DNA from 2 places in the Kitasatospora sp. NPDC090091 genome. Region 1 is predicted to be linked to the other one. Evidence: riboswitches for the same ligand, from Rfam matches in the RefSeq annotation. Region 1 holds a riboswitch; the other holds the start of a gene.
The links. A riboswitch is a leader RNA that binds a small molecule or an ion and turns the genes downstream of it on or off. The one in region 1 is predicted to bind thiamine pyrophosphate.

Region 2: another riboswitch for thiamine pyrophosphate. It lies ahead of thiC (phosphomethylpyrimidine synthase ThiC); the one in region 1 lies ahead of ACIPSC_RS03615 (purine-cytosine permease family protein).

Annotation. Positions count from the first base shown of each region.
Region 1 covers NZ_JBIVDY010000002.1:142,003-146,757, forward strand. The annotation lists gene ACIPSC_RS03610 (S1C family serine protease) at 1-1,460, opposite strand, end outside; TPP riboswitch at 1,711-1,859, shown strand; gene ACIPSC_RS03615 (purine-cytosine permease family protein) at 1,966-3,303, shown strand; gene ACIPSC_RS03620 (glycerophosphodiester phosphodiesterase family protein) at 3,387-4,241, shown strand; gene ACIPSC_RS03625 (ATP-binding protein) at 4,693-4,755, shown strand, end outside.
Region 2 covers NZ_JBIVDY010000002.1:367,523-372,277, reverse strand. The annotation lists gene ACIPSC_RS04595 (glutamate decarboxylase) at 1-375, shown strand, start outside; gene thiC (phosphomethylpyrimidine synthase ThiC) at 444-2,276, opposite strand; TPP riboswitch at 2,272-2,406, opposite strand; gene ACIPSC_RS04585 (hypothetical protein) at 2,652-2,825, shown strand; gene ACIPSC_RS04580 (flotillin family protein) at 2,962-4,446, shown strand; gene ACIPSC_RS04575 (DUF5326 family protein) at 4,513-4,713, opposite strand.

The DNA.
Region 1 (4,755 bases):
TTGTAGTCGTCGTTGCGCAGCACGTCGAGCTTGGCGTAGACGGGCTTGCCGGTCTTGATCAGGGTCTCGCCGACCCACTTGGCCTGGTTGATCGGGATGGCGAAGCCGAGGCCGATGCTGCCGGCCCGGCCGGTGCTGGAGGTGTTGGACTGGATCGCCGAGTTGATGCCGACCACCGCGCCGGTGGAGTCGAGCAGCGGGCCGCCGGAGTTGCCGGGGTTGATCGACGCGTCGGTCTGAAGGGCGTTCATGTACGAGGACTGGGCGCCGGTCTCGTCGCCGGAGGCGACCGGGCGGTCCTTGGCACTGATGATGCCGGTGGTGACGGTGGACTCCAGGCCGTACGGGGCACCGATGGCGATGGTGGAGTCGCCGACGTTGACCTTGTCGGAGTCGGCCAGCGGAAGCGGCGTCAGCTTGCCCTTGGGCGGCGTGTCCAGCTTCACCACGGCGACGTCGTAGCCCTCGGCGCGGCCGAGCACGGAGGCGGCGTAGGAGCTGCCGTCCGCGAACTTGACCGTCAGCTTGCCGCCGTTGGAGGCGGGCGCGACGACGTGGTTGTTGGTGAGGATGTGGCCCTCGGTGTCGAAGACGAAGCCGGTGCCGGTGCCGGACTCGCCGTTGCCCTGGGCCTTGATGGTGACGACGCTGGGCAGCGCCTTCTGCGCGATGCCGGCCACCGAACCGGGGGCGGGCTCGTTCTTCTGCGGGCTGCTGGCCTGGACGGTGGTGCTCCGGTGGTCGTCCGCGGAGGCCACGCTCTTGCCGTCGCGGTCGGCGACGGTCACGCCCACCGCGCCGCCGGCCACACCGGCGACGAGGGCGACGGCGGCGATCAGGGCGACCAGGCCGCCGCGCTTCTTGCGCGGGGCGGCGTGCCCGGGGGTGCCGGGGTAGTCGGAGGGGTAGCCGAGCGGGCCGCCCGGGTAGCCGGGGCCGGCGGGGCCACCTGGAGCGCCGGGGGTGACGTCGTGCGCGCCCCAGCCGCCGAGCGGCTGGCCGGCGCCGAACGGGTGGTGCTGGCCGGTCGCGCCGGGGGCGGCGGGCGCACCCGGGGCGGCGTACGGGTCGTGGGCCGCGGCGGCGGGCGCCGCGTACGGGTAGCCGGCCGGCGCAGCGGGCGCGGCCTGGGGCGCGGCCTGGGCGGCCGGCGCAGCGGGCGGCAGGACCGGCGGCGGGGCGTCGATGTACCCGGTGTCGGCCGCGGCCGGGGCGGCCGCGGGAGCGGCCGGAACGGCCGGCTCGGGGGCGCTGACCTTGCTGAACGCCAGCGTCGGCGTGGACCCGCCGGCCGCCGGGGCGGCGGGCGCGGCCTCGGCCAGCGTGTAGTCGGCCTCGGGTGCCGCTGCGGGGGCGGGCGCGGACTGCGCCGAACCGTCGGGAGCGGGACCGACCACCCCCTGGCCGGAGGGCTGCTCCCCCTGCGGCCCGGTGGGCCCAACCTCGCGCTCGGTGCTCACGGACGACCTCCATAGCTGACAGGACCAACAACCATAGTTTTTCGCACACCCGATTCGATTGTCGTAAGGACCCTTCTGAAGAACTCATAAGAATCCTTAGCCCGGTCCAACAGCACGTGCCCGGGGCCCCCGCGGCACCCCCGCGCGACCCTCTGCCGCGGCCCCGTGCCGACGGCGCGCCGTCCCGCGATGCGGACCGCCGGGACCACGGCCTTGGCGTTCCCCACCTGGGCGGCTAGCCTGTCGCTCCAAACTGACACGCGGGAGCTTGGACCCACCAGGCTGAGAGTGCGCCGGTCGACCGTACGCCACGGGCTCCGTGGACGGACCGTCGAGGGGGCGCAGACCGCCGGAACCTGTCCGGGTAATGCCGGCGTAGGGAGTATCGGCCATGCCGTCTGCTTCGCCATCCTCTTCTTCGGGCGCGCCCGCGTCCAAGGATTTCCCCGAGTCGTCCTCGGCCGTTCACTCCGACGCCGCGGCCCCCGCCGGCGGTTCCACCGCGGTGCTGGACCGTCCGGAGCCGGGCGAGCGGGTCGAGGCGCCGCTCGTGCTGGACACCGAGCCGCCGCGCACGCTGCGGTTCCGGGACCACTTCGCGCTCTGGATGAACCTCGGCGTCAGCCTGATCGGCTTCACCACCGCCGCCACCGTGCTCGGCGCGCCCGGCAGCGAGCTGTCGCTGGCCGCCGCGGTGACCGCGATCGTGGCCGGCACCGTGGTCGGCACCGCGATGCTCGGCGTCGCCGCGCTGATCGGGGCCCGCACCGGCGCGCCCGCGATGGCCAACCTGCGCGGGCTCTTCGGGACGAAGCTCTCGTACGTGCCGACGGTGCTGAACATCGTCCAGTGCATCGGCTGGGGCGTGTACGAGCTGCTGGTCATCGCGATGGGCGCGCAGACCGTGGCGCACACCGAGGGCTACCGCTGGGTGTTCGTCGTACTGGCGGGCGCGGTGACCACCGCGCTGACCATCTGGCCGCTGGGCGCGATCGCGGTGCTGCGCCGCTTCGTCGCCGCGGCGGTGGCGGTCGCGATGGTGTACTTCACCGTCCAGCTGGGCCGCCACGGCGTCCCGGACCCGGGCGCGGGCAACTGGCACGGGTTCCTCAAGGCGACCGACGCGATGATCGCCGTCTCGATCTCCTTCGTGCCGCTGGCCGCCGACTACACCCGCCACTCGCGCACCCCGCGGGCGGCGTTCTGGGGCAGCTTCTCCGGCTACACGATCGCCCAGGTCTGGTGCTACGTGCTCGGCCTGTTCGCGCTGCTGCAGGCGGACGGCGACGCGACGAAGATCTTCGACTCGTTCCTGGGCGTCTGGGCCGGCTGGCTCTTCCTGCTGGTGCTGGTGCTGCGCGAGACCGACCAGTCCTTCGCCAACGTCTACTCGACCGCGATGTCGGTCCACAACCTGCTGCCGAAGGTCGACCGCCGGGTGCTGACCGGCGCGACCGGCCTGCTGATCACCGTCCTGGCGCTGCAGATCACCGAGTTCACCGACTCGTACTACGCCTTCCTCGGCCTGATCGGCTCGGTCTTCGTGCCGATGTTCGCGGTGCTGGCGGTGGACTACTTCCTCGGTGCCGGCCGGCGCGGCTGGAACCTCGCCGCCGACGCGCCGTCCCGCTGGCTGATGCTGCTGCCGTGGGCGCTCGGCTTCGCGGTCTACCAGCTGATCGCACCGACCGCGATCGCCGGCTGGTGGACGGACTTCTGGACCTCCGTCCAGGAGGCCCTGCACTTCACCCCGCAGGAGTGGACCTCGGCCTCGCTGTTCGGCTTCCTGGTGCCCGCCCTGGCCACCTGGGCGCTCACCCCGCTGACCCGCGGCCGGCGCTGACCGCCGCCCGCACCCCGAAGACGGCCCCGCGGATTGGGGCCGTCTTCGCTTCCGCTTCACTTCCGCCGCTTATCGTTGACGCCGTGACCAGCCCTGATCTCTCGCCTGCGGCGGCGCGCACCGCGCCGCCCGTCCAGGTGATCGCCCACCGCGGTTCCTCGCACGCCCTGCCCGAGCACACCCTTGCGGCCTACCGCCGGGCACTGGAGGAGGGCGCGGACGCGGTCGAGTGCGACGTCCGGGTGACCGCCGACGGTCAGCTGGTCTGCGTCCACGACCGCCGGATCGGCCGGGTGTCGGACGGCCGCGGCACGGTCTCCGCGATGACGCTGGCGCAGCTGGAGGCGCACGACTTCGGTGCCTGGAAGACCGGCGTGCCGAGCCGGGACCCGGAGCTGCGCGAGGTGCTGCGGCTGGAGAGCCTGCTGGAGCTGGTCGCGGACTGCGGCCGGCCGGTGGACCTGGCGATCGAGACCAAGCACCCGGTCCGGTTCCGCGGGCGGGTCGAGAGCGAGCTGCTGCGGACGCTCGACCGGTTCGGGATCGGCGGCGCCCGGGGAGCCGGCACGCAGGCCGCCGACGGCCCCCGGGGCGACGGCCCGCGGGCCCGCATCATGAGCTTCTCCTCGCTGGCCCTGGCCCGGGTGGCCGCCGCCGCGCCGCAGTACCCGCGGGTGTTCCTGTTCGAGCGGATGCTGCCGTTGCAGGGCCGGCTGCGGCCGGGCGCGGCGCTGCCGGGCGGTGCACGGATCGCCGGCCCCGGCATCGACCTGGTGCGGGCCAAGCCCCGGCTGGTCACCCGGCTGCGCGAGCTGGGCCACGAGGTGCACGTCTGGACCGTCGACGAGCCGGCCGACGTGGAGCTCTGCCTGGAGCTGGGCGTGTCGGCGATCATCACCAACCGCCCGGCGGAGGTGCTGGCCCAGCTGGGGCGGTAATTCCCCGGGCGTCCCATCATCCTCGGGTGTCCCGGGTGTTTCGGGTCACCGTCCACTCGGCCGTGACGCGGCGTTCAGTTGATCGTCTTGGTAGGGACTCAAACCTTCCGCTGTCGCTTTTCTGCCGTGGTTTTTGCGTTTCACGACAGAGGGTGAGCGGCGAATCACCTGTCGCGCACCGTGTGTCGTGCGGCTCGAAATGTCCGGCCGGGATCGCCGTGCGGTCGTTTCCGACGCATTACCAAGGGGCATCCATCCCTCGGCATACGCTGAAGGAGGTCCGGGGGTGGCGTTGATGGTGGCGCGTGAAGTGCCGACTTCATCGACCATGGCAGTGCCGCACGGCCCAGCGAGTGTCGGGGTCGCACGGCGCCGACTGCGTCGAGATCTGGGTGACCGGCAGATACCGGAACCGGTCATTGATGATGCTGTTCTGATCCTTTCCGAACTGTTGAGCAATGCCTGTCGTTACGCCCGGCCGCTCGGGCCGCTGCCCGTGCTCGGCCGCAGCGCC
Region 2 (4,755 bases), 230 kb from region 1:
GGGTACCGCCGGGTCTACCAGGCGTGCGCCGACACCGCGCAGCACCTCGGCCGGCAGATCGCCGAGATGGGCCCCTTCACCCTGCTCTACGACGGCGTCGGCGCGCTGCCCGCCGTCTCGTACACCCTCACCGACCCCGACTCGGTCCGGTGGAGCCTGTACGACCTCTCCGACCAGCTCCGCATGCGCGGCTGGCAGGTCCCCTCCTACCCGCTCCCGCCGGACCGCCAGGAGACGGTCATCCAGCGCGTCCTGGTCCGCCACGGCGTCGACCGCGACGAGATCGAACTCCTCGCCGACGACATGCGCCGGGCGATCAAGCACCTCGACGAGGGCCGCCCGCACGACGCGGACCGCGTCGGCTTCCACCACTGAGACGTGCCGGAGCGCTGCTCTGGGAAGCCCCCTCCTCCTCCCAGAGCAGCGCGGTCAACAGGTCGACGTCAGTCGGCCATGGGCAGGTAGACCCGGTTGCCCTGGGCGGCGAACTCCTCGGACTTGGCCTGCATGCCGGCCAGTGCCTCGGCGTCGTAGCCCGACTGCACGGCCGTGGAACCGTCGCCGTGCTCGTCGCGGATCTTCTGGGAGATCTTCATCGAGCAGAACTTCGGGCCGCACATCGAGCAGAAGTGGGCCGTCTTCGCCGGCTCGGCGGGCAGCGTCTCGTCGTGGAACTCGCGGGCCGTCTCCGGGTCGAGGGCCAGGTTGAACTGGTCCTCCCAGCGGAACTCGAAGCGGGCGTCGGAGAGCGCGTCGTCCCACTCCTGGGCCCCGGGGTGGCCCTTGGCCAGGTCGGCGGCGTGCGCGGCGATCTTGTAGGTGATGACGCCGGTCTTCACGTCGTCCCGGTTGGGCAGGCCCAGGTGCTCCTTGGGCGTGACGTAGCAGAGCATCGCGGTGCCCCACCAGGCGATCATCGCGGCGCCGATGCCCGAGGTGATGTGGTCGTAGCCGGGGGCGACGTCCGTGGTGAGCGGGCCGAGGGTGTAGAACGGCGCCTCGTCGCAGATCTCCTTCTGGAGATCCATGTTCTCCTTGATCTTGTGCATCGGGACGTGGCCCGGGCCCTCGATCATCACCTGGACGTCCTTGGCACGGGCGATCCGGCCCAGCTCGCCCAGCGTCTGCAGCTCGGCGAACTGCGCCTCGTCGTTGGCGTCGGCGATCGACCCCGGGCGCAGGCCGTCACCCAGCGAGAAGGTGACGTCGTAGCTCGCGAGGATGTCGCAGAGCTCCTCGAAGTTGGTGTAGAGGAAGTTCTCCCGGTGGTGCGCCAGGCACCAGGCGGCCATGATCGAGCCGCCGCGCGAGACGATGCCGGTCTTGCGGCGGGCGGTCAGCGGCACGTAGCGCAGCAGCACGCCGGCGTGCACGGTCATGTAGTCGACGCCCTGCTCGCACTGCTCGATGATCGTGTCGCGGTAGACCTCCCAGCTCAGCTCCTCGGCCCTGCCGTCGACCTTCTCCAGCGCCTGGTAGAGCGGCACGGTGCCGATCGGCACGGGGGAGTTGCGCAGGATCCACTCGCGGGTGGTGTGGATGTTGCGGCCGGTGGAGAGGTCCATGACGGTGTCGGCGCCCCAGCGGGTGGCCCAGGTCATCTTCTCCACCTCCTCCTCGATCGAGGAGGTGACGGCCGAGTTGCCGATGTTGGCGTTGATCTTCACCAGGAAGTTGGTGCCGATGACGGCCGGCTCCACCTCGGGGTGGTTCACGTTGACCGGGATGACGGCGCGGCCGCGGGCCACCTCGTCCCGCACGAACTCGGGTGCGAGTCCTTCGCGCAGGGCCACGAACTCCATCTCGGGGGTGACGATCCCCCGCTTCGCGTAGGCCAGCTGGGTGACGGCGGCACCGGCCCGGCCCCGCAGCGGGCGGCGCGGGCGGCCGGGGAAGACGGCGTCGAGGTTGCGCAGGTTCCCGCCGCGCGGCGAGGTGTGCTTGATCCCGTCGTCCTCGGGGCGGGCCTCGCGGCCGTCGTACTCCTCGACGTCGCCGCGCTGGCGGATCCAGGCGTCGCGCAGCGGCGGCAGGCCGCGCCGCACGTCGGGCTCGTACGCGGGGTCGGTGTACGGGCCGGAGGTGTCGTACAGCGGGACGGTCCGGTCGTTGGTGAGCAGGACCTCGCGGTACGGGACGCGCAGGTCGGGGCGGGACCCCTCGCGGTAGGCCTTGCGCCAGGCCGGGGTCGGGTAGCCGGTGTTCGCGCTGGCGACCGCGGCGCCGCTCGTCCCGGTGCTGCGGGCAGAGTTCGGCTGTGCATCAAAGGTGGTCATCAGACCCTCTACTCCCTACGCCGGCATTACCCGGTCAGGTTCCTGCGGTCGACGCAGCGGTCGGCACGTCCGTCGACGTACCGGTCAGCGTCCTCTCAGCCCGGTGCTCCGAGCTCCCGTGTCCACAGGCGGTGTTGCCTGCGCATGACGTCCAACACCGTAGCGAGCCGATCGCCGCTGGTCCAGAGGGGGGTCCGAGGAGAGAGACGCCGGGGCCCCGGCCCCGGTGGGATTCCGCGGCGGGCCGCCTGCTTCCGGCGGTGGCGGGCAGACTGGCAGTCACAGGGCGGGACAGTCACAGGCGGTCGGGCACCCCGCGGGGGTGCGGGACGGGAGGGCCGAGTGGTCGGGAGCGCGGGTCGGGTCAGCGGAGCGGTGGGGGCGGGACTGGTCGGCGAGGTGATGGTGCACGTCCCGGAGCGCCAGGGGACGGAGGCCTTCCTCGCCTACCTCGCCGTGCCGGGCGAGCGGCTGCCGGTGGGGACGCCGGTGGTGGTCGTCGAGTACCACCCGCCGCGGACCGTCTACGTGGCCCCGGTGCTGCCGTGACGGGGCCGCCATGACAGAGCCGTGACAGCGTGACAAGGTTGTGACGGCGCGTCATGTCCACTCCCTTCCACTGCGGTTGACCCGGGCGGAGAATCCCAATCGGCGCATCTCATGTGCCGAAAGGGGGAGTTGAACCATGCTGTACGTCATCATCGGGGCGGTCGTCGCGGTGCTGCTCGTGGGGATCACGCTCTTCAAACTCATGTGGCGGGTGGCGGAGCCGAACGAGGCGCTGATCATCTCCGGCTCCAAGCACCGGACCGAGGGGGTCGGCGACGGGCTCGGGTTCCGGATCGTCACCGGCCGCGGGACCTTCGTCACCCCGGGTCTGCAGGGCGTCCGACGGCTCTCGCTGGACCTCAACGAGGCCGAGCTGAACGTCGAGTGCGTCACCACCCAGGGCATCCCGGTCCGGGTCAAGGGCGTGGTGATCTTCAAGGTCGGGGACGACGACGTCTCGATCGCCAACGCCGCCCGGCGCTTCCTCGACCAGCAGAAGCTGATCAGCCAGCGGGTGCACAACGTCTTCGCCGGCCACCTGCGCTCGATCGTCGGCGGGCTCACCGTCGAGGACATGATCCGCGACCGGGAACGGCTCACCGGGGAGACCCGGGCCGCCTCCGGGCTGGAGATGGAGAAGCTCGGGCTGATCATCGACACCCTGCAGATCCAGGAGATCATCGACCCGACCGGCTACATCAAGAACCTCGCCATCCCGCACGCGGCCGCCGTCCAGCGGGACGCCCGGATCGCCCAGGCCGAGGCCGACCGGATGGCCACCGAGGCCGAGCAGGAGGCGGCCGCCCGCAAGGCCGAGGCGACCCGCAACAGCGAGATCCAGCAGGCCGCCTACCAGGCCGAACGGGACACCGCCAGCGCCCGGGCCCAGCAGGCCGGGCCGCTCGCCGAGGCCGCCGCCCGGCAGGAGGTCGTGGTCCAGGAGACCAAGGTCGCCCAGCTGGAGGCCCAGCGGAAGGAACAACAGCTGCAGATCGACGTCCGCAAGCCGGCCGACGCCAAGGCGTACGAGACCCGCACCCGGGCCGAGGCCGACCGCGACGCCCGGATCTCCGCCGCGCAGGCGCAGGCCCGGGAGACCGAGCTGAAGGCGGCCGCCGAGGCCAGCCAAGTCAAGATCGCGGCGGAGGCCGAGGCCGAGGCCACCAAGGTGCGCGGGCTGGCGGCCGCCGAGGCGACCAGGGCCACCGGTCAGGCGGAGGCCTCGGCCACCGAGGCCCGCGGTCTGGCGGACGCGTCGGCGGCCCGGGCGATCGGGCTCGCCAAGGCGGAGGGGATCAAGGCCCGGGCGGCGGCCCTGACGACCAACCCGGACGCCGTGGTGGCCCAGGAGCTGGCCGAGAAGTGGCCGGACGTCGTGCTGGCCGCGTCGGAGTCCTTCGCCAACGTCGAGCACATGGTGCTGCTCAACGGCGCCGAGGGCGTGGGGGACCTCTTCACCAAGGCGCTCACCATGGGCGGGACGGGCCTCGGGCTCGCCCGGCAGCTGCTCACCACGCTGCAGGGGCCGGCGCAGCCCGCCGGGACCGCCCCGGCCGTGCCCGCAGCCGGCGGGCGGCCGGCCGGACAGGTGCCGGTCCAGCAGGTGCCGATCGAGGAGTGACGGCGTCCGGGGACGGCTGACGCCCGCACCCCCGGCGGGGTACGGGCGTCGGTCGACGGGCGGTCGCTAGCTCTTGGCGGCCTTCTTCACCAGGATCACCACGGCGGCGGCGATGCCGACCACGACCAGCAGCTTGAAGGCCAGGCTCAGCAGGGCGCCGACCACGCCGAACACGAAGCCGACGATGTTCCAGGCCAGGATCAGCACGATCACCGGGACAACGATGTTGCGCACCCAGGAGGGCAGCGACTTCCAGAACTCAGCCATGTCCGTTCCTTCTCTCCCCTCGGGCCGGCTGCCGTCCGGTGC